One region of the Psychrobacillus sp. NPDC093200 genome, then DNA from elsewhere that is predicted to be linked to it. Evidence: riboswitches for the same ligand, from Rfam matches in the RefSeq annotation. Region 1 holds a riboswitch; each other region holds the start of a gene.
The links. Region 1 has a riboswitch for cobalamin ahead of ACQKNZ_RS15810 (hypothetical protein). Riboswitches for the same ligand answer to the same signal wherever they lie in the genome.
Positions count from the first base shown of each region.

Region 1 (7,421 bases):
ATAGGATCTATTTTCACGAATTCATCTTTTTCTAGTACATTAGTATAACTCGATTGATGTCCAGGGAAATTCTTCATTTTCCAACCAGCCATATCTTTGTTACCGCCGTACATAGGGTCAGCATATACTCCTTCAATTGTTACTTTTCTAAGTAAAGAGAAGAAAAAGGATGAACTAACAGCTCCATTTAATTTAACTTTATCAGCTTCAAAATCTTTTAAGATTTCGATTTGTTGTTCTTCTGTTAAACTGGCGAATTTAGGTTTATCATCAGATTTCTTTGCAGCCTCTGCATTTAAAGCTGTAATTCCAAGATTAAACACTTGCTGACGATTCAAATGTGTTTGGTACCCTTGTTGTGGAACTGCTTCTGCTGGGAAGAAAGGACCGGTCATATATTCTTTTGAGTTCAGGCCAAAGCTCCCTGCTAGTTGGTGATCGATATAATATGCAACAAGTAATTCTTTCGCACCGGGTCCTACCTCAGTTTTAGGGAAAATTTGCTCTGCTGCAGCATCTATCGTATCAAATTGTGCTTTGTCAAAATACATCAGTGCCTGGTTGAAGTTAACCCCAGTAGCTGCTGAATGAACCCCAGTCTCGTTAGTTTTAGTTGTTGAGTCTTTACCTAGTAAAGAACCGAGTGCTCCACCTAGTACAACTCCACCAACTGTTAATCCAGAATTTTTGATAAAAGTACGTCTAGATGAACGTTTATCTAAGTATGGAGCCTTTTTTTCCTGTTCTGACATAATATAACCTCCAACGTAAATTAGTAAAAAATAGCTTAAATTGTTTATTCAGGTAAACAATGAGTCGAAAATATTCTGATTAATGAAAAACTGCATGCCAGTTATAAACTAATGAGAATAGGATAGTATAAACCAATAAAAATGAGATAAAGTATATATATTTTTTTCCAGTCCAGCAAAGAACAATAATAGCTAGTCCAATACTTGAACCTATTAACGCGAACCAAGGAAACTCATTATTATAGTAAAAGAGGCCAAGAGCTAAATCTGCTACTATAAATAAAGCGAAAATTACTTGATTCAACAGTTTTAATTCTTCTAAGTTATATTGCGTCACTTTTATTCTCCTTTAACATAGTTCACTCAACTATGAAAATGTAATTTTTATACATAACAAAACAACCGTTTAACAGTTTACTCCTTTTATTTCTTCAATACTACATATTTATTTCGGATTAGAAAATATAATTTTATTCTGAAAAAACATTAAATTCACATAAAAATTGCAAATTAATAGTAAAAACTTTTCTATTATCGGTATAAAGTAACTAGTGTTTTGTGGTTGAAAAACGCTAAAGGACTAGTTGTATAAACAAAGTTATAGAAAGTTATAGAAGGGAAAAAGAGAGTTTTATATCGAAGAGACTTTTCCAGCTCACACAATTTGATCATTATTAATACCAAAGTATTTACAAATTTAAACGTAGGAGTATAATGTGTTATTGATACAAAACAACCAATTTTTTTAAGATTAACTACTATTGCAAAAACCACGTGAAAATATATAGAAACAGTATGGGAGAGATTATAATGCCGAATATTGGAATACCGGGTTTAATCATTATATTAATTATTGCTTTAATCGTGTTCGGTCCTAAAAAATTACCTCAATTGGGTAGAGCAGTTGGAGAGACGTTAAAAGAATTTAAAAACTCAACTAAAGATATAGTAGACGATGTTGCAGAAGAATTTAGAATAGAAGACAAAGAAACAGAAACTAAAAAAAATATCTAATGCAAAAAGCCACCTGTTTCTATAATTGGTGGCTTTTTGTATGTGTTAATATACGTTGCTAGATTAATCTATAAGAATCTATACAAGAGCTTGTTGTTTCATTATTTCTTTAAATAACGAAGAAATAAAAGGTGCTCTTGGTGTTTGTGTGATGGGAGAAAATTTTAAAGTCGACAGTATGATGGATTATTGGATAGGGGTCAGTTATATAGGCGACACACCAGAAAATCTGGAGACATTAGAAATACCAGCATCAAAGTGGGCAATCTTTGAGGTTCACGGAGCAATGCCCAATGCTATGCAAAATACATGGTAACAAATTTACTCAGAATGGTTTCCCTCTCACTCCTACAAACAGGCAGGAACACCAGAGATGGAAGTGTATACAGATGATGACCCATCTGATCCAAACTGTTATTCAGAAATTTGGATTCCTGTAATATAAAAAAGTTGAACTAGTTCAGTTTACTAAACGATTGTAAATGAAATCGTGCTACGAAGGGTAACTAGCCTTTGTAGCATTTTATATATATGCGCCTTCATATTCCACTTCTGTTACAATCATTTCCTCTTCTGAGTAAGCCTTAAGTAATTCCCTTGCTATATACGATGGTGCTCCTAATGATTCAACTATTGCTTTCTCAGTTTGTCCCTCTCTTAACAAATCACAAAAATACTTTTGGAAATCTCTAACTATTGCTTGGCGTTCCTTTGTATTCAACATATAAAGCTCTTTTTCTAATGTCTCAATATAAATATTCGCTGTCATGTCTCTCTCTCCCTCGGTACTATTCATTAGATAGTACTATACCATAACACTATTATTCATTGCAAGGTACCAGTTTTAAAACAAAAGAAGTTGGTCTCCTCAAAACGAGACCAACTTCTACTTTATTCAAATATCTCTGGATAAACGGTTTTAGCTACTAGTTCTACAGCTTCACCAATTCGTGGTCCTGGGCGAGACATAATGTCCTGATCTAATTGGAAAATGGCGTTGTTTTGCACTGCCTCTAACTGATTCCAGCCTGGACGAGCCTTAATCTCACCAATTGGATCTTCTACATAATTTACGGTAGTCAAGATAATCGGAGGATTTTTCTTAATGACATCTTCCTCAGATAATTTAATCCATCCCTCTTGGTCTCCAAAAATATTTACAACTGTAGCTTTACTCAAAACTTCTTGTTGGAAAGTATTTTTTCCTGTTGTAAAAATTTCTGGAGATGGGCTTATTTCAAAGTAGACGTGTTTCTGATCGCTTACACCTGATACTTTGTCCTGAACACTTTGAATAGTAGTTTTAATAGAGTCAACAAGATCGGTTCCTTTATCCTCTACTCCCATTACTGCGGCCAACTGTTCAATATCTCCATAGACGTCTTCAAATGATAGCGCCGATTGAATGACAAAAACATCTAACCCCGCGTCTTCCAACACTTTAAGCTCTTCCTCAGACCCAGTTGTATAAGCAATTACAACATCTGGATTTATCTCTAAAATACGTTCTGCGTTGAACTTCATAGAATCGGAAACTCGTTCAATTTCTAGTGCCTCTTCTGGATAGGTATCGAATTCTGTAGCTCCAACAATTTTATCTCCTACACCAAGGGCAAACAGGATTTCTGTGTTACTTGGTTGTAGAGACACAATCGTTTCCGGAACTTCTTCGAATGTAACTTCTTTCCCCATATCATCCGTTACAGTATATTCTTTTACTTCTTGTACAGAATCTGTTTCAACAGCTGTATTTTTTTCAGCCTCTTGGCAGCCTACAAGTAAGATAGAAAGTATTAGTACCGCTAACCAATTCCTTAATTGTTTATTCATTTGTTAATCCTCCACTTTTTTCTTTTTTCTCATCGGATATGATTTACTGACAAATTGAATCTCTTCTACTCCATGATGCTTATTTACATATACCGCCATTGCAAACAATACATTTGCTAATAGCTGTGTGTAATCAAACAAAATCTCTGGTACTTCTCTTTCTAATGAAACTTTATGTAAAGCCCTTACAGATTTTTTTGCTTCACTACGACACACGTGTAATTCACATGCAGCTGTTGAGCCTTGTGGAAGTACGAATATATCTACTCTTCCTTCCACTTCACTTACGTAGAAATCATACATATCACTTAGAATTTGTAAATCCTCTTCATTGATTGCTAGCTTCCCTCTAACAGAACCATTTACGTGATATGCCATCGGTGCCAGATACATTAAATCCTCGTAAACTCTTGGAATATCTTTTGTTAAAGATGCGGCCAATCCAATACGTGTGGTCAATGAGTCTGTTCGAATCTCAAAGTCTACTGTAGACGGCTTTTCTCTCATAAATGGATAACAAATATATCGCATGTCTTTTTTCAATGCTCTGCCCCCTTTCCAAGTTATTTGTGAATTTTCGGCAATACAATACTCGACTTCTTACAGCACAAAAAAACGCCACCCTAAAAAAGGGCGGCGCAATACCTATTTATCGTTAGAAATTTAATCGAAAATAGAAACGTGCCGTACAACCCCTTAACTTCCGAAGAGTATTTATACGTTCAAGAAAAGGCCGGTCTCCTGGCTCATGCATCATTTTACTCTAAGAACCTTCCCATTGGCTTTTAGCCAACAGTGGTATTTTTCTTATTTCATCAGCATTTACAGTTGCGGATACAGCTTCGGTTTTTCACCGAATTCCCTAATTAAGCTGACAAGTCAGCACCTTTTCCCTGCAAAAATTATTCACTTATCGTAAGTGTACCATAGCCTTTCAATTGGTGATAGAAGCTTGTGAAACAACCAGCTTTTTACTCTTTTATTAGCTATAAAGTCTGCAATTATTTTGTTTCTCATTCAATTTATGCTACTGTTTTTATATGAAAAAATTTATTCCACTTTTACTTTTACTTGTCTTTGTATTTATAGCCTCCGGGCAGACTTCCGAGCAACAGTCTTTGGAGGCCGTGCTTAAAGAATGGCTTCCAAACAAGCCATTGGAGTCCTTTTTATCATTATTTCATATTCCTTATTGGGGATTCTATGTCTCTGTCGAGGAACGTGGCTACTATGCATTTGTCGAATTCTTAATAAGAAAAGGAGTCCACTTTTTTTATTTTGGTTTGATTAGTTTAGCTATTTATATTGCTTTGCCGAAGAGGAAGTATCGAAAACTTACTGCAATAATGATTACCTTTCTTCTAGCAGTCGCAGATGAATTCCATCAATCCTTTACGAGTGGACGATCTGCCCTTTTTCAGGATGTTCTATTAGATACAGGCGGGGCTATTTTTGTCATGCTTCTGCTAACGTTTGTTCAATGGTTGAAGCATAGAAAAAACGCTAACCTTTAGAAGGAAGCGTTCTTTCCCTATCTATTTACATCTTTTTCTCAACAAGAAAACAATCCCTAGCGTGACTACTGAAAAAACAGTAAGTATTTGACTAAACGGAAGGACAGGCTTGAATTTAACTTCCTCCGCAGTGATTTCATATACTCCAACCGGTTTTATCGAAAAGGCACCACCGCCTCCTTCTCCTTGACCTGTAGAATTTTCTTCATCTGAAATCGTGTCACCTCCACCTCCGCCTCCACCTACAAAATAATTAACTTTGGCAACAGGTAAGATCCTTTTGTTCTCCAATACAATTGGTTCTCCGTATATAAGAGACACATCTTTTTCTCTGTAAAACTTTTCGAAAATGGAACGGACTGGGGATTGAAACAATGGTAGCTTTCCCCCTTGTTTTTCTAGGTTACTTGATTTTTCCTCCATTAAATTATCTCCTTTAATTTAGAATAAGTGTCATGTGATGTTCTTCGTAATAGACGTCTCTATCCTTTAAAGCCATTTCTTCTACTCCAAATACCTTAAAACCTAATTGTAAATATAAATTTTTTGCGGATTCATTATTCGACACAACAGATAGATTAATCTTTTCTATTTCATTAGTTTCTATTGCCTGGTTAATGGCTCGCTCCATTAGGGCCTTTCCTACACCTTTTCTTCTTCCCTTTGAGCTTACATACATTGCAAAAATATTTGCTCTATGCTTCATTTTTAAGGAACTCTCTTGTGCTAGAGTAACCATACCAATTAATTTATCTTCTTCAAACGCACCGAACGTGTAATTGCCATTTACCTTAAAATTACCTTTTACTCGTTCAATTGGATTTTCTCTTTGAAGAGCTTCTTCATAGCTTGTTCCAAATGCTTCTGGACTGTTTTGCAGAGCCTCTAGCCTTAGTTCCCAATAAGCAATGGCATCTACATCTGTTAATCTTCTAATATCCATTCCTAAACCTCCAAAAAATAACCTTCATTACATATTTCGTGTGTGTATAATATAAAATCTTTGCAGGTTTCTGCACGAGAGCTTTCTGTGTCGAATAGTGAGGGGAGCTGCTCTGATGACCGAATCCTCATCCCTTCTTTTAGTAAAGTATGCCATCGAAAAGGTAATATAACTAATCCCTTTTCTAGTGCTTCTTTTTTTGAAATGATTTGTTGGAACTTTAGAGAATAAAGAATTCTACAAATAGTAGTTGTAACAAACTCCACCATATCATCAGGCACTGAATTAGGTATTTCTTTTGATTTCTTATACCAATATTCGTTGATGTTATATTTTAACGTTCCTAAGACATCCTCCCATTTAGTAGAAATGTTTAACTCATGAATTGGTCTTCCTTGTAATGCAATCCCATGTTTCTTTAAAATCCACCAAGTAATATGATTGATATCCCAATGACCAATTTTTACTTCACCATCTGAGCAATAAGGATACGGCAGGAGAATATCATTTGTTTTACCCAGGTCAGCTGTTTGAATATACATTCCATCCATCCGAGCCCCTAATTTCTCTTTAGATATTTGAAAATGGATCTCTTTTATAATTTCTACTTCTTGTTCATTTGCCGATCTTTTTAATAAAACGATAAAGTCTACATCACTCTTCTTTTCATCAAAAGCTCCTAACGCAATAGAACCATACATATAAACACCTTCAATAAAGGCACTTGGTAAGGAGGCATTTAATGCCTGTAAATATTTTCGCATTATGTCATGAACAGGATGCGGCAATACATATCCCACTGTTGTTTCCTCCTTCTAAATATGTTCAAAATATGTCCCAGGTTCCGAAATTTCGACAAAACATGACAAGTAACACTATTCCAATAAATAAGACTAGGTTACATTAGCGCTAACAAATTAATTTTTAGTGAGGAGATTATCAAACTGTGAATAAAAAAGTTGCTTGGATAACTGATACTGCTGCTTTATTGGAACAATCATTTATAGAAAAACATAATATACATGTCTTGCCATTAAATATTGTTTTTGAAGAGGGTGCATTCAAAGAAACAATTGATATGACACACGATGAATTCTACGACAAATTAAGAACCGCCAAAGTTCATCCTAAAACATCTCAGCCTCCGATTGGTGAGATGGTACAATTGTATAAAGACTTGAAAGCACAAGGATACGAATGTGCTATTGCTGTCCACACTTCCAGTGAGTTGTCAGGAACCTACAACAGTTCACAAACCGCCTCTAAAATGGCAAATTTTAAAGTGTATTCAATAGACTCTAAGATAGGCTCTTATCCGATGGTCAAAATGCTCGAAGTCGGAAAAAGCATGGTAGAGGCAGGCCATGA
Region 1 covers NZ_JBNNVC010000004.1:95,376-102,796, reverse strand. Annotated here, with positions in the region: gene ACQKNZ_RS15840 (gluconate 2-dehydrogenase subunit 3 family protein) at 1-752, opposite strand, end outside; gene ACQKNZ_RS15835 (hypothetical protein) at 832-1,089, opposite strand; gene tatA (twin-arginine translocase TatA/TatE family subunit) at 1,560-1,766, shown strand; partial or broken gene ACQKNZ_RS15825 (GyrI-like domain-containing protein) at 1,837-2,211, shown strand; gene ACQKNZ_RS15820 (HAAS signaling domain-containing protein) at 2,290-2,535, opposite strand; gene ACQKNZ_RS15815 (ABC transporter substrate-binding protein) at 2,658-3,596, opposite strand; gene ACQKNZ_RS15810 (hypothetical protein) at 3,600-4,139, opposite strand; cobalamin riboswitch at 4,311-4,501, opposite strand; gene ACQKNZ_RS15805 (VanZ family protein) at 4,637-5,110, shown strand; gene ACQKNZ_RS15800 (spore germination protein GerW family protein) at 5,132-5,533, opposite strand; gene ACQKNZ_RS15795 (GNAT family N-acetyltransferase) at 5,547-6,053, opposite strand; gene ACQKNZ_RS15790 (nucleotidyltransferase domain-containing protein) at 6,056-6,853, opposite strand; gene ACQKNZ_RS15785 (DegV family protein) at 7,000-7,421, shown strand, end outside.

Region 2 (7,421 bases), on a different contig from region 1:
CCTCATTATTAAGCTCAGGATTTTCCGCCAGTACAGCGCGGAATAACTCTGAGATAAATCGTCCATGCTCTAGTTCATCTCTATTAATATAGCTAATCATTGTAGAGGTACCTACCATTTTGTTATAGCGCGCAAGGTTATAAAAATAGGCAAATCCCGAGTAGAAAAATAAACCCTCTAGTAACGTTGTGTAAGTTAATGTTTTTAATATATTTTCTGTCGTTGGATTCTCCACAAACTCATTATAGTATTTCATAATATTTTGGTTGCGCTTTAATAATATCTCATCCGTTCTTCCAAATTCGAAGGATTTATTTTGTTCATTAAGCGAAACAACGGAGGACAACACATAAGAATAACTTTCATTATGTACAGCTTCCTGCTGCGCGATTACTGCCATAATAGATTGTACGGATGAATCTGTAGCGTAAAGTGACAGCAACAGAGCTGTACGAGTCTGGGGCGCATCTAATGTAGCCAGTAGACCAATTATTTTCAAATAGGCCTCCTGCTCCGATTTTGTTAAGCTATCAAATTGCTTAATATCATTCGACATATTAATCTCATCTGCTTGCCAATAGTTCCCTAGTAAGCGTTTATAGATTTTATGCCAATGCGGATAAGCTATATCATTCCAGTTTAAAATTCCACTCGATTTCCCATTAAATATCCCTGTGGATTTGTTTGGGTTTCTAGGTTCTAATGTTTTTGCCTTTAACATTTTCCAAAACTCCCTCTAGCCATTTTGTAACTATTTTTTCTTGACTTCCTCTTGGTGATTGTTCTATTTTCAAACCTTCATATTCACAAGCATAAAACTCGGTTAGTTTGTTTACAGCATTGCAAAATAAGTCGTCGCCACCGAATTGTGTGTCTCCTGAACCAAATATATAGACATTTTTCGGTTTATAGCCCACTGCTCGAACAAATTCCTTCACTTCATCCGGAATGCCACCCTCGTCCCAAGTGAAGGTTCCTAGAAATAGGAAGTCGTATGCCGATAGCTGTGGCACTATCCCATCACCTATTTCATACATGTCCACCATATAACCTTGTTCCTCTAAATTCACTTTTAAAAGTTCAGCTATCTCTTCTGTATTTCCGCTATAGCTCAAATAACAAATGATGGTTTTCATTAGCTCGAGCAAGACTCACATTCTACCAGTTCTATTGAAGTGGAACGTACATAATAAGTTGTTTTTAGACCACTATTCCAGGCATCTAAGTGCAGCGCTAACAATTCCTTAGCTTTAATAGTATTTTGAACATATAGATTTAGCGAAACACCTTGGTCGATATGTCTTTGACGGGCGGCATTTTGTTTTAACGTCCAATGCTGGTCGATAAAGTAAGCTGATTTGTAATACCATGTCGTCTCTGAATTTAAATCTGGGACTGTCACTGGAATTTTATAATCTTTCTTTTCCTCTGAATAGGTCTTTTGGAAAATCGGATCAATACTTGCCGTACTTCCCGCTAAAATGGAAGTAGATGAGTTTGGTGCAACGGCCATCAAATATCCATTTCGGATACCATTTTCAGCTACTTTATCACGCAGACTTACCCATTCCTCTCCTTCATATTGTCGATTTTCAAAATAAGCCCCTGTTTGCCAATCAGAACCTTCGAATAAAGGGTAGGCCCCTTTTTCCTTCGCAAGATTTAAGGAAGCTTGAATCGTCAAATAGGCAATTCTTTCATATAGATTATCAGCAAGCTCTACCGCTTCCTCTGATTCCCAACGAATTTGCTTAAGGGCAAGTAAATGATGCCAACCAAACGTTCCAAGTCCAATTCCACGGTACCTTGCGTTTGTGCGCTCTGCCTGTGGCACTGGAATCATGTTCATATCTATAACATTGTCTAACATTCTTACCTGGATGTTTATCAATCGTTCTAGTACATCCTCTGGTACTGCTTTACCTAAATTAATAGAAGAAAGGTTACAAACTACGAAATCACCAGGTTTTCTGCGAGTTACAATCACATCGTCCTCTAGCTGGATGGATTCAAATTCAGTGGCACTTTGGTTTTGAAAAATTTCCGTACAAAGATTACTACTATAAATCATTCCAACATGCTTGTTTGGATTACGGCGATTCACTTCATCTCTATAAAACATAAATGGGACACCCGTTTCTAACTGGGATCGCATAATTCGCTTCATCAAATCTATTGCTGGAACTGTTTCTCGTGAAAGGCGATGATCCATTACACATTCTTCATACTTTTCTCTGAAAGAACCATCTCCACGTTTTTCATCATAAAAGTCTTCTAATGAGTAACCTTTGAGCTGACGAACCTCGTGAGGGTCAAACAAATGCCATTCTCCTCTTGCATCAACCTTTTCCATAAACAAATCTGGCAAGCATACACCAGTAAAAATATCATGTGCTCGAAGTCGTTCATCGCCATTATTTAGTCTTAAATCTAAAAATGTAAATATATCTTTATGCCACACATCTAAGTAAACAGCTACTGCACCTTGACGTTGGCCTAGCTGATCTACGCTGACAGCTGTATTGTTTAGTTGCTTTATCCATGGAAGAACGCCACTAGACGCTCCCACAAAACCTCTTATAGAAGAGCCCCGGCTACGGACCTTGCCCATATAAACGCCTATTCCTCCTCCAAACTTAGAAAGTGTGGCTATGTCTGTGTTGCTATCATAAATTCCTTGTAGACTGTCATCAACCGTGTCGATAAAACAGCTAGAAAGCTGCCCGTGTGGCTTTCCTGCATTAGAAAGAGTAGGAGTAGCAACCGTCATATATAAATTGCTCATCGCCCAATAGGCTTCTTTAATTTTTTCTATGCGGTTTTCTTTTTCGTCCTTCATTAGCGTCATTGCAATAATCATCCAGCGTTCTTGTGGCAATTCTACAATAGTCTTATCAAAATCCTTCGCTACATAACGATCTAAAAGCGTTTTTAAAGCTATATATGTGAAGAGGAAGTCTCTTTCAGTAACGAGGATTTCTGCTAATTGCTCTAATTCCTCTGTAGAATAGGTTTCTATGATACGAGAATCATAAATTCCCTTAGCCGATAGCTTTTGAACGTTATCTGCAAACTTTGTATAGACTGCATCTGCCGTTGTATTTCTTCGTTCCGCTTGTTGCGAATATACTTCTGCTAAATAGATTCGAGCCGCTACAAATGTCCAATAAGGTTCATGTTCATCAAGAAAGCTCAGTGACTCTAAGGACATGGCTTTAGACCAGCTAGCAATATTGCCCTCTGGGTGTTTTTGTAGCCACTTGTCATGTGACCTCCTTAATGGTGCTATCTTTTCTTCCCCAAACTCCTGTGTTAATTGGTATAGTACCTGTTGTTTTTCTGTGTTTGAAATAATGGTCATTTAGAATTCCTCCCTGTCTTTACATAACAAAAAAGCGATGGCTCTAGCCTCTTCGGCTGAGTCATCGCTCACGATTTTAAAGTAGGAAACAACAAGACGTATCGTTCGTTTAAAGATAGAGTCTCTCGCCCCCACCTCTCAACCCCCGAAGAAAGTGTTGCTTCACCGATAAACAGGCAGGTCTACTGGCTCGTGTTTCTTCCTTCTGCTGGCCTTCCCACGAAAAATCGCAGTGGCATATTCAACAGTTGTCCACACTTACAGTTGCGGGGACAGCTTCGGTATTTCACCGAATTCCCTTTTAAACCATAACGGTACCTTTTCATCGTATAAATACTATATATTGTGTTTTGGTTACTTATATACCCTAACATATTGTGTTTAAACTTGTACATAGGTAAAAAGACTAGACGTTTGATACACAGCTTTATTTCTGTACATTAAACTAATTTCATATCCCTTTAATCGCTCTTTCTAATCTCTATTCTATATAAATTTTATAAGCTTTCGTAGCCGTATTATGAAAACTTACTTTCGTATTTATTCATACAGGCTTACCTTGCAGCTTTACCTTCTTTTTCTTAGCTTTCATATGACCGCTCCAGGAGAGGTTTGTTCCCATTCGAAGAATCATTTCCAAGGGACCTCGTTTGAATACCTTCAAGTAGTAGTAGCTACCTATACACTGTAGAACAAAAATTACAAAGCCCAGCAAGACACTATTTAGCATGCCCAAAGAGCCAAATTGTCCTAAACCGTATCCGTAATAGATAAAAGTACAAATAACACTTTGCATAATGTAATTTGTTAAAGAAAGTTTCCCAACACTTTCAAAACCAATGAAAACCTTGTTACCTGAGAACTTTATAAATAGGATAGCAAATATACCAATATAGGATATACACAGTAATTGTGTACCCATTTGTAATAGAACTGCTGTCCAATTTGTTTCTTCTCCAATAATAGCGATAGATTTTAAAAGTAAACTAATTGGCAAAAGAGCCATACTTAATATATACCATTTTTGTTCTCGTTCCATGTGTAGAAATAAGCCACCCTTTGCAGCTGCCATACCAAACAAAAACATCGGTGACGTCAACAATGGTCCAAACAAAAGCATAAACAAGCTAAAAAATATTTTCTCCCCTTCACTTTCAAAATACAGTGGATCCTCTGTATTTCTGTGTTGCTTAATTTCCTCATAAGAGCCATTTTGATAGACTTCATTTGTGGTTTCTATGTATAATGATTGCTTTTCCAACTCTTCCTTACTTTTTTCTTCCATTCCGTAACTAAGAGCACCAGTCAATACAAACAAAACAGTTCCCCATATAATTAAAGTTTTCTTTTTTCTATTTAAAAAAAGTAATAGGAATAATCCCATTAACCCGTAAAAGGCTAGAATATCCCCTTCCCATAAATAGGTTGAATGAAGTAAACCTAGAATAAAAAGAAATATAAAACGTCTCCATAAATGCCTTTTTACTTTTCCGTTCTTTTTTTTAATTGATTCTGCTAGTTTTATTAATGAAAAACCAAACAAAAAAGTGAATATCGGCATAAAACTACCTTCTACTGCTATTTTAAGAATAGCATAAATAGTCTTGTCTGTGGCAGAAGCCGTAAAGTACTCTAATTCTTCCTTTCCCCATATACCGTAATGGAAAATTAACAAATTCGCTAATAATATACCAAACAAACTGATTCCTCTTAAAGCATCTATAAAACGCACTCTTTCTTCTTTCATCATGAAACCTCCTAAAAATATCTCTTAGTTAGTATAAAATGGTAAGCTTATAATAAATTGAAACTAACCTTACAGAAACCTTAAATATTTCTAGGAGTGATTTACTAATGGAAGAAACTAATATTTTGATAGTTGAAGACGAGCTTGCTATCGCTGAGATGGTAGAAATTATTTTAAGAAAAGAAAATTTTCGACATATTGTTATTTGTGAAACTTACCAGAAGGCAAGTAATTATATTTCCAATATGCATTATGATTTATATATTCTCGATATAATGCTTCCGGATGGAGTGGGACTTGATTTAGCTAAACAAATTCGTTTTAAATCCGATGCTCCTATATTTTTTCTAACAGCAAAAGAAAGTGATGCTGACAAAATAAGAGGATTTATGAATGGAGCTGACGATTACATAACAAAACCTTTTAATCCACTGGAATTAGCTGCTCGAGTGAAAGCACACATGAAACGCTATACTTCTTCCTTTAAAGCTTCCGATGAAAAAGTATATAAATTCGGCCATTTTTTGTTAGATAAGGGAAGCGCAGAACTTACTGTGAACGGAGAAAAAAGCATTGTTACGGGCAAACTATTTCATTTACTACTCCTATTTTGTGAAAACGCCGGACAGATTTTATCTAAGGAGCAAATTTTTCTTTCTATCTGGGGAGAAGACAGTTATATAGATGACAACACAATCATGGTACATATACGGAGACTCCGAGAGAAGATTGAACAAAACCCTAGTAATCCTAAACAGCTGATTACAATTAGAGGGATTGGCTATAAGCTCGTAAACGAGGCGAAATAGTAATGAGACTTTCAAGTAAAATATCTCTAAGATTTTTAGTTTATTTTGTTGTATTTTATGCTGTATTATTTTTAGTCACATTTGGAATGTTTGCTTATATCATTTTCGACCTGCTTTCAAAGGAAGCTATCTCAGATATTCGTGCATTGGAAGCCTTTGAAATAGAAAGTGACATTGCAAAACAACCGGATGGCAGCTATGTATTTTCGGAGGACTTTATTAAATTGGCTAAGCAAAACTCCGGCCATTTATATCTTGTAGACCAAGCAGGCGAAGTACTTGCAACTACTGAACAAGAAATACTACCTATTGAATGGGTTGACATACAGAAACAAGATCACGCTGTTTGGGAGTTAACAGACCAGCTGTTCTTACTTTTCATAGAAAACCAACCTGTAGATTTGTTGCTTGGTAAACTTTACATTAATAATAAAATTCAAATGAACGATGAGCTGGAAAAGGAGTTTTCATCTGTAGATGCAGCCGTTGAAATATATAACCAAGATGGGATAAGAGAAGAAATCCTTTATGGAGATGTATATAAAGCATTAAGTAGCATGGAGATAGTTACAAATAGTCAGGATTACTTTGAAAGAAAAGAAATTACTGCCTTTCAAACGATGGAAAATGGAAAAGTCCTAGTAGTACGAATGCCAAATACTAATTATCATCCCTTTGAACCAGCCTTAATAGATACTATGAAAAAGCTAGTGTTCTCCATTTTAGCGTTCCATCTCTTCCTGTTTATCTTTACTATTCTTTTTTCCATTTGGATTGGATATCGATTTGGTCGTCCCTTACTATATTTCTTACATAGAATTGAAAAATTAAGCGTAAAGGACTACGATCCTCCAAATGACAAAAAATTACGTTCCCCAAAATCCGGTAGATTTAAACGAAAATACCGTATATACGAGGAAGTGGACAAGTCACTAGCTAGGTTAGCAAATACATTGAAAAGTAACGAAGAGAAAATAATAAAAACGGAAAAACTAAGAGAGGATTGGATCACTGGTCTCTCTCACGACTTAAAAACCCCTCTTAGTTCTATTTATGGATATTCTATAATGCTATCATCTAATGAGTACACATGGACCCCCATAGAGGTACAACGTTTCGCTAAAACAATGCAGGAAAAATCTATTTATATGAATGCGTTAATCGAGGATTTGACATATACTTACCAGTTGAAAAACGATGCGATTCAACTTAACAAAGAAAAGTTGAATCTCTTTGATTTTTTAAGGTCCTATGTTTACGCCTGTGATTGGAATGATATTCAAGAACCTATAGGAAACAAGGATATTACCGTCTATTTAGATGCAAAGCTATTTGAACGGGTTCTCGACAATCTTGTAGGAAATGCAGTAAAACATACTCCGAAGGGCACCAAGGTACACTTAGAAATTTATGAAAAAGATAGCTTAGCCTGTCTGGTCATCCGAGATGAGGGACCTGGTATTCCAAAGGTAGCTTTAGACAACTTGTTTAACCGTTATTATAG
Region 2 covers NZ_JBNNVC010000001.1:108,114-115,534, reverse strand. Annotated here, with positions in the region: gene ACQKNZ_RS00615 (ribonucleotide-diphosphate reductase subunit beta) at 1-721, opposite strand, end outside; gene ACQKNZ_RS00610 (flavodoxin) at 693-1,136, opposite strand; gene ACQKNZ_RS00605 (ribonucleoside-diphosphate reductase subunit alpha) at 1,136-3,361, opposite strand; cobalamin riboswitch at 3,520-3,698, opposite strand; gene ACQKNZ_RS00600 (DUF418 domain-containing protein) at 3,906-5,108, opposite strand; gene ACQKNZ_RS00595 (response regulator transcription factor) at 5,216-5,917, shown strand; gene ACQKNZ_RS00590 (sensor histidine kinase) at 5,920-7,421, shown strand, end outside.
Region 2: it holds a riboswitch for cobalamin, as region 1 does, so the genes downstream of both, ACQKNZ_RS00605 (ribonucleoside-diphosphate reductase subunit alpha) here and ACQKNZ_RS15810 (hypothetical protein) in region 1, are expected to answer to the same signal.

Region 3 (7,421 bases), on a different contig from region 1:
GAAGCAATCATTGAAAATCTTAATATGGATGGCACAATGATGGAGAAAGTTGACATTGCTGGTCCAGGGTTTATGAACATTACAGTACGTAAAGATTATTTACAAGATGTTGTGAAAGCTGTCCTTACTGAAGAAAAAAATTACGGACGTACGAAATCCGGGGCTGGAGAAAAAATTCAAGTGGAATTTGTTTCTGCCAATCCAACAGGTGACCTACACCTAGGGCATGCTCGTGGAGCTTCTGTGGGAGATTCCTTATGCAACGTATTGGACTTTGCCGGCTATGATGTTTCTCGTGAGTATTATATTAATGATGCAGGCAATCAAATCAATAACTTAGCCGTTTCTATTGAAGTGCGATATTTTGAAGCATTAGGTATGGAAAAGGAAATGCCAGAAGACGGATATAGAGGACAAGACATTATCGATATTGCTGCTGACATTGCAAAAGAGCATGGGGATAAATTTGTTCATATGTCAGATGAGGAACGTTTCCAAGCATTCCGTACACATGGTTTAAAAGTTGAATTGGCGAAGCTTCAAAAGGATTTATCAGACTTCCGTGTAAGCTTTGACAATTGGTTCTCGGAAACCTCCTTATATGAAGGCGGAAAAATTGATATTGCATTAAACAAATTACGTGAAAACGGTCATATCTTTGAAGAAGAGGGGGCAACCTGGTTACGCTCTACTACATTTGGAGATGATAAGGATCGTGTACTTATTAAAAGTGATGGCTCATTCACTTATTTACTTCCAGACATTGCATACCATGAGAATAAGCTGGCTCGTGGCTTCGATCAGCTCATTAATATTTGGGGAGCAGACCATCACGGATACATTCCGCGTATGAAGGCTGCTTTTGAGGCACTTGGATACGAACGTGAAAAGCTAGAAGTATCTGTTATCCAAATGGTTCAGCTATATAAAGACGGCGAAAAAATGAAAATGAGTAAACGTACAGGTAAAGCTGTAACGATGCGTGAGCTTGTGGAAGAAGTAGGATTAGACGCTGTGCGTTATTTCTTCGGTATGCGTTCCGGTGATTCTCATATGGACTTTGACCTTGATTTAGCCGTTTCTCAATCCAATGAAAACCCAGTGTACTATGCGCAATACGCACATGCTCGTATTTGTTCTATTTTACGTTCTGCAGAAACACAAGGAATGAAGGCGTCTACAAATTCCTTGGAGTTATTGCAAAGCGAAAAAGAACTTGATCTATTGAAAAAAATCGGTGACTTCCCACAAGTTGTAGCAGATGCTGCGAAACTTCGTGCACCTCACCGTGTAGCAACCTATATCCAGGAACTAGCAGCAACATTCCACAGTTTCTATAATGCAGACAAAGTACTAAACGCTGACAATGTGCCTCTTTCAGAAGCACGTCTTGCGCTAGTAACATCTGCACGCCAAACAATTGCAAATGCATTAAAACTAATCGGAGTATCTGCTCCAGAAAAAATGTAATTAAAACTCCTAGAGGCATTAAGAAACCAATTCTTAATGCCTCTTTTGTTTGTTTATTAGTTTAATCAAACAGATTAAAAAGGAAAATAACAAGTTTATAAAAAGCAAGAACTTGAGCCAAGATGTTCCGAATGATGTCTGCCAGTCACCACTTTTTCATTTATCAATAAAAATACTTTAAAAAACAATATTTATTTATTCTAAAACGATAAATTTTATAATATAATTATATTGAATTATATTTAAGTGAGGTGCTTTTATGAAAAAAGGAACAACATTATTTTTAAAGATGGCAATTATTGTTATGGGAATTCCCGTTCTGGCTTTGTGTATCTTTTTGGTACCTGAAATAGCAAATTTTGCAGAAGAATTATACCCTGACATTCCATATCTCAAATATCTCGTTTTTATCGATTTGTATGCAACGGCTATACCTTTTTACTTTGCTTTGTACCAAGCTTTTAAACTTTTAAGTTATATTGATATGGGTAATGCTTTCTCGGAATTATCTGTAAGAGCGTTAAAGAATATTAAATACTGTGCACTGGCAATTAGCTCTTTATATGTATTAGGCATGCCACTATTTTTTCTTGTGGCAGATAAGGATGACGCTCCAGGAGTTATAGTAATCGGGCTTATCATGATTTTTGCCTCTATGGTAATTGTCGTTTTTTCAGCCGTTCTCCAAAAACTTTTACAAGAAGCTATTCATATAAAATCTGAAAACGATTTAACGGTCTGAGGTGAAAATATGGCGATTATTATTAATATCGATGTGATGTTGGCTAAAAGAAAAATGAGCGTAACAGAACTTTCAGAGAGGGTTGGAATAACAATGGCTAACCTTTCTATATTAAAAAATGGTAAAGCTAAAGCAATTAGGCTTTCTACATTAGAATCAATTTGTAAGGCTTTAGAATGCCAGCCTGGGGATCTTTTAGAATACAAAAGAGATGAAGAAGCTCACGAATGAGTAAAGTTCCCTCAATAAGCAGGAATTATTTTTGAAAACGCGAAGTAATAAATTAGGAACTAACTCATTGGAGGGCTTTAATCAATGGATTAATGCCCTCTTTTTTATATTCAAGTTAGAATAGGCTTATAACGATGCAAGGAGGAAGCGAAGTGCCATGGTATATAGATAGTGCCTATAAAAGAAATAAGGATGCACCCTATACTTTTTATATTCCTAGCAAAGAAGTGATAGGTAATTTAAATATAGGAGATATGGTCAAACTAATCTTTGAAATCGAGACAAGAACAGACGGGTATGCGGGAGAAAAAATGTGGGTTGAAATTACTCATAGGGATATGGGGAACTTTAAGGGAATTCTTACGAATGATCCATTTAATCTAAGTGAGTTAAAAAGAGGACAAGAAGTATCATTTCGGACAGAACATATTTGTGACACGGAGTATAATGATCCGTATTCATCCAAATGGGATTACTATTTTGACACAAAAATAATTGTGAGCAAAGATGTTTTGGAGAGAGATGAATTTAATTTTATGTTAAGAGACGAGCCAAGGGATGAGCAAGACTCTGGTTGGTCTGTATTAAGTGGTTATGAAGATGATGAATTTTTAAATAATCATGAAAATCTGCAATATATATCTATAGGGGTAATTTTAAATATTGATGACTCTATTTTAGCTTTTATTGAAGATTTACCCCTCTGTGCATATGAGAGAAATGACAATGGCGCATTCTACAAAATAAATGATTATGATTGGGAGTCCTACTTAAGTGAATAAGCTTGGACATAGATTTAGGAGGTAATTGCGTTGAATATTACTCAATTAAAACAATCACTATTTAAACGAGCTACGATTTTTGAAACAGGAGGATCTCGGCCGACGGAAGAATTGGGAGAGAGCTGGATAGGAAATGTTATGTGGGGTAGCGGAGAAAATAAATCTCCTCAGTTTGAACCAATATGTACTATATTTCTAAAAAATTTACCTTATGTACCGAAGGAGCTAAAAAACATTCAGTTAATCACTGTTTATATGGATTTTAATGTATATAATCATTTAATTGAAGATAATTTAGCTTCTTTTTTTAAGATAAATTGTTTTACTAATATTAATGAAATACAAAAGATAAATGAACAATCTTCAAGAATGAAGTCTTTTCCATTAAAACCAATATTAGTTGAGAACGATACCCCAGCATGGGATTCAGAAGATATAGAACCAGAAATTCAAGATGAAATTTTACGTCTTGAATTGGAGAGTGATATAGAGTATTACGACGATATCGTCGAAAATATTTATCCCATGCACAAGGTTGGTGGGTATCCATCCTATACACAGAGCGGAGTCTCATATGGTGAAGATTATCCGTTTGTCTTTCAGATAAGCTCTGATGCCAAGGCGCAATTCAATATAGTAGATAGTGGCAGTTTTTATTTTTTCTACAATCAAGATAAACAAGATTGGATTGTGTACTGCGATTTTTATTAATAGTCCAGTGATTACTCATAGATTACAAGGTTAAGGAATTAATGTTTCGCTAAACTCGGAAAATTGCTTGATATTAATTTATTTCTCGAATTTCTCTTCTAGTCTCCATCTCGACAACATTTAATTATAAGGTATAATAAATGCAAAGCAGCAATGGAATATTTTTTGCGTAAAGGTGCTCTAGTTACGGATTGCTAGAGTTAAAAGGGAAGCTGGTTAAAGTCCAGCGCGGTCCCGCCACTGTTAGTGATGCATATGCATCATAAGCCAGAAAACCTGCCCTTACGTGCATACCCATTACCTACGCGGATAGGTCTGGTGTAGGTCAGCTATCGGTATTTTGTGGCAGATTTATACCTATCTATCTCTCATCCTAGGATGGGAGATTTTTTATTGATTTTAGGAGGAATGAAGGATGAAAAAGTTTTGGTTAATTATAGGAATGACCTTGCTTGTGTTAGTTGGATGTAATGAGCAAGAGACACTTCCATCAGAAAAAGAAGATAGTTCAGAAATTGGAAATTCAGAAACTGCATTTCCGCTTACATTGACGGATGCTGTAGGCCAAGAAATCACATTAGAGGAAGCTCCGAAGACCATTATTTCCATGATTCCAAGTAATACGGAAATTCTATTTGCATTAGGGCTTGATGAGGAAATTGTCGGCGTTAATGATTACGAGAGTTATCCAGAGGAAGCCTTAGAAAAAGAAAAAATTGGTGGCATGGAGTATAACATTGAAAAAATTATCTCTTTGAATCCGGATATTGTCTTCGCTCATGAGTCCGTAGTAGGAATGGCTGACGCTGGGTTACAACAGCTACGAGATTCTGGTGTAAAGGTTTATGTAGTACAGGATGCAAAGGATTTTAACTTAACCTATACATCCATCGAGCAGATTGGTCGTGCAACAGGCAAAAATGAGGAAGCACAGGCCATTATAAAGGATATGAAGGCAAAGGTTGACGAAATTCAAGAAAAAGTTTCAAAAGTAGAAACAAAGAAAACAGTTTTTGTAGAAACCTCAGATGTGCCTGAGATCTATACTCCTGGTAATAATACATTTATGCAAGAAATTCTAACGATGGTCAACGCAGAAAATATCATGGCTGACCAAGAGGGCTGGTTCCAAGTCAGCCCAGAAGAAATTGTAAGTCGTAATCCTGATGTTATGTTAATCACGTATGATTACGTGGATGGCATTGTTGAAAAGGTCAAGCAACGTGATGGTTTCGATACAGTGACAGCTATTAAAAATAATGCAGTAGTACAAGTGGATGAGGATACCACAAGTCGCCAAGGTCCACGTTTAGTAGAAGGTTTAGAGGAAGTGGCGAAGGCTATCTATCCGGAGGCATTTAGTGAGTAAATCAATGATCGGTTACATTCTGTCACTGGCTACGTTGGCTGTAGCCATTTGGCTAGGTGTATCGGTCGGATCTGTAAAGGTGCCGATCAGTACTTTATGGGATACAGGAACAGATGCGATTGCAACTAATATAGTATGGAAGATTCGCATGCCGCGGGTTATACTCGCAGGATTAGTCGGAGCATCCCTGGCAATAGCGGGAGCGGCCTTTCAAAGCCTGCTTAAAAACCCACTAGCCGACCCTTATACACTGGGAGTGTCGTCCGGAGCATCTGTTGGTGCAGTGGCTACACTCTTTTTTGGAATTTCGGTACCTTTCTTAGGAATGTTCACCTTGCCTGTTTTCAGTATGGTAGGGGCATTAGTTACAATGCTCATCGTTATTTCCTTCGCAAGGCTAGTAGATCGCGCGATGAAAATGGAAACGATTATTTTAACAGGTATTATATTTAGCTCATTTCTTGGCTCAGTCATTTCCTTAATGATTGCTCTGACAGGTGAAGAGCTACGGCAAATTATTGGTTGGCTGTTAGGCAGTGTATCTATGAGGGGCTGGAGCTATGTTCAGATGGCATTGCCATTCATGGTAATCGGTTCCCTATTACTATGGTTAAATCGTAGGGAGCTAAATGCCATGCTCTTCGGAGAAGAACGAGCACAGCATCTAGGTGTGGATGTAAAGAAGCGTAAAATGATGATATTAATTGGTGGGTCAATGCTTACAGGCACAGCCGTATCAGTGTCTGGAACCATTGGTTTTGTTGGATTGGTAGTGCCACATATGACTAGACTTTTATTTGGCTCCGATAACCGGCACGTGCTTCCTTTGAGCTTTATAAATGGAGCTTCTTTATTGATCATTTGTGATCTTGTATCCCGTACGATTATTTCTCCAACAGAGCTTCCAATAGGGGTAATTACTGCCTTTATAGGGGCACCTGTTTTTGCTTTTATCTTCTTTAGACAACGTAAAAAAGGAGGCGCTTAACTTGCTAGAAGTAAAAAATATTTCTGGTGGCTACGATCAAAAGCTAGTAGTGGACGACGTTTCCTTTCAAGTATCAAAAGGAGAAATGCTAGGAATATTAGGACCAAATGGGAGTGGAAAATCTACTCTCCTTAAACTAATGAGTGGCATACTCACACCATCATCTGGAGAGGTACTAATCGAAGGTAAGCTGTTAAAGTCCTTTGCCTCGAAGGAGCTAGCGAAAAAGTTGGCTGTGCTGCCACAGCTGCACAATCAGGCTTTCTCACATACCGTTCGAGAAACAGTTGCACTTGGTCGTTATCCTCATCAATCAGGGTGGTTTTCTACATGGTCTTCAGAAGATGAATTCGCTATAAAGGAAGCAATGAGACTGACTGCCGTCGATAAGTACGATAAGCATTTACTAGAGCTTTTGTCTGGTGGAGAGCAACAGAGAGTATTTGTAGCCCAGGCATTAGCTCAGCAGGCTCCCATACTGTTGTTAGATGAACCGACGAATCACTTGGATATCGCTCATCAAAAGCAGCTGTTAGATACAATCAAAACACAAGCAATTGAGAATGACATTACAATTATTAGTATTTTTCATGATATTAATCTTGCATCGCTATACTGTGACAGACTTTTACTAATGGACCAGGGGCGCATTAAAGTAATCGGGGAGCCCCAAGAGGTAGTGAAAAAAAGTTTAGTGGAAAATGTTTATGAGGCTAGGGTTAGTACTAGTCCCCATCCAGAGCGACCTAAACCGCAAATAACTATTTTACCAGACGTAAATGAAAAACAAGACAATCAACTAATTACTTCATTCAACTTTAAAGTAACTGGTGACTACGTCCTTTTTCAGGCAGAAAATCAATTAAAAACTTGGTCTTCTGCAGTCATTAACGCGGGAAGTGGCTGGTATAGAAATTTCGTGAATAGAAGAGTAGATGCACAGTATCACTGTGATAATGTGCAGGAGGAAATGTTAAATTATCTTGCTGCTCGAGGTTTATCGGAGGCGGATACTGTAGGCATGATGACTGCAGTCAGGACTACAGACGCTGTGATAAAAGAGTATGTAACACCTTTAGGGAGTCTTGTGGTAATGGTTACCGCGGGAGTTGGAAATGCAGTCGATGT
Region 3 covers NZ_JBNNVC010000001.1:581,519-588,939, forward strand. Annotated here, with positions in the region: gene argS (arginine--tRNA ligase) at 1-1,470, shown strand, start outside; gene ACQKNZ_RS02980 (DUF2975 domain-containing protein) at 1,730-2,212, shown strand; gene ACQKNZ_RS02985 (helix-turn-helix domain-containing protein) at 2,222-2,443, shown strand; gene ACQKNZ_RS02990 (immunity protein Imm33 domain-containing protein) at 2,596-3,225, shown strand; gene ACQKNZ_RS02995 (DUF1963 domain-containing protein) at 3,256-3,936, shown strand; cobalamin riboswitch at 4,093-4,234, shown strand; gene ACQKNZ_RS03000 (ABC transporter substrate-binding protein) at 4,352-5,305, shown strand; gene ACQKNZ_RS03005 (FecCD family ABC transporter permease) at 5,310-6,293, shown strand; gene ACQKNZ_RS03010 (adenosylcobinamide amidohydrolase) at 6,295-7,421, shown strand, end outside.
Region 3: it holds a riboswitch for cobalamin, as region 1 does, so the genes downstream of both, ACQKNZ_RS03000 (ABC transporter substrate-binding protein) here and ACQKNZ_RS15810 (hypothetical protein) in region 1, are expected to answer to the same signal.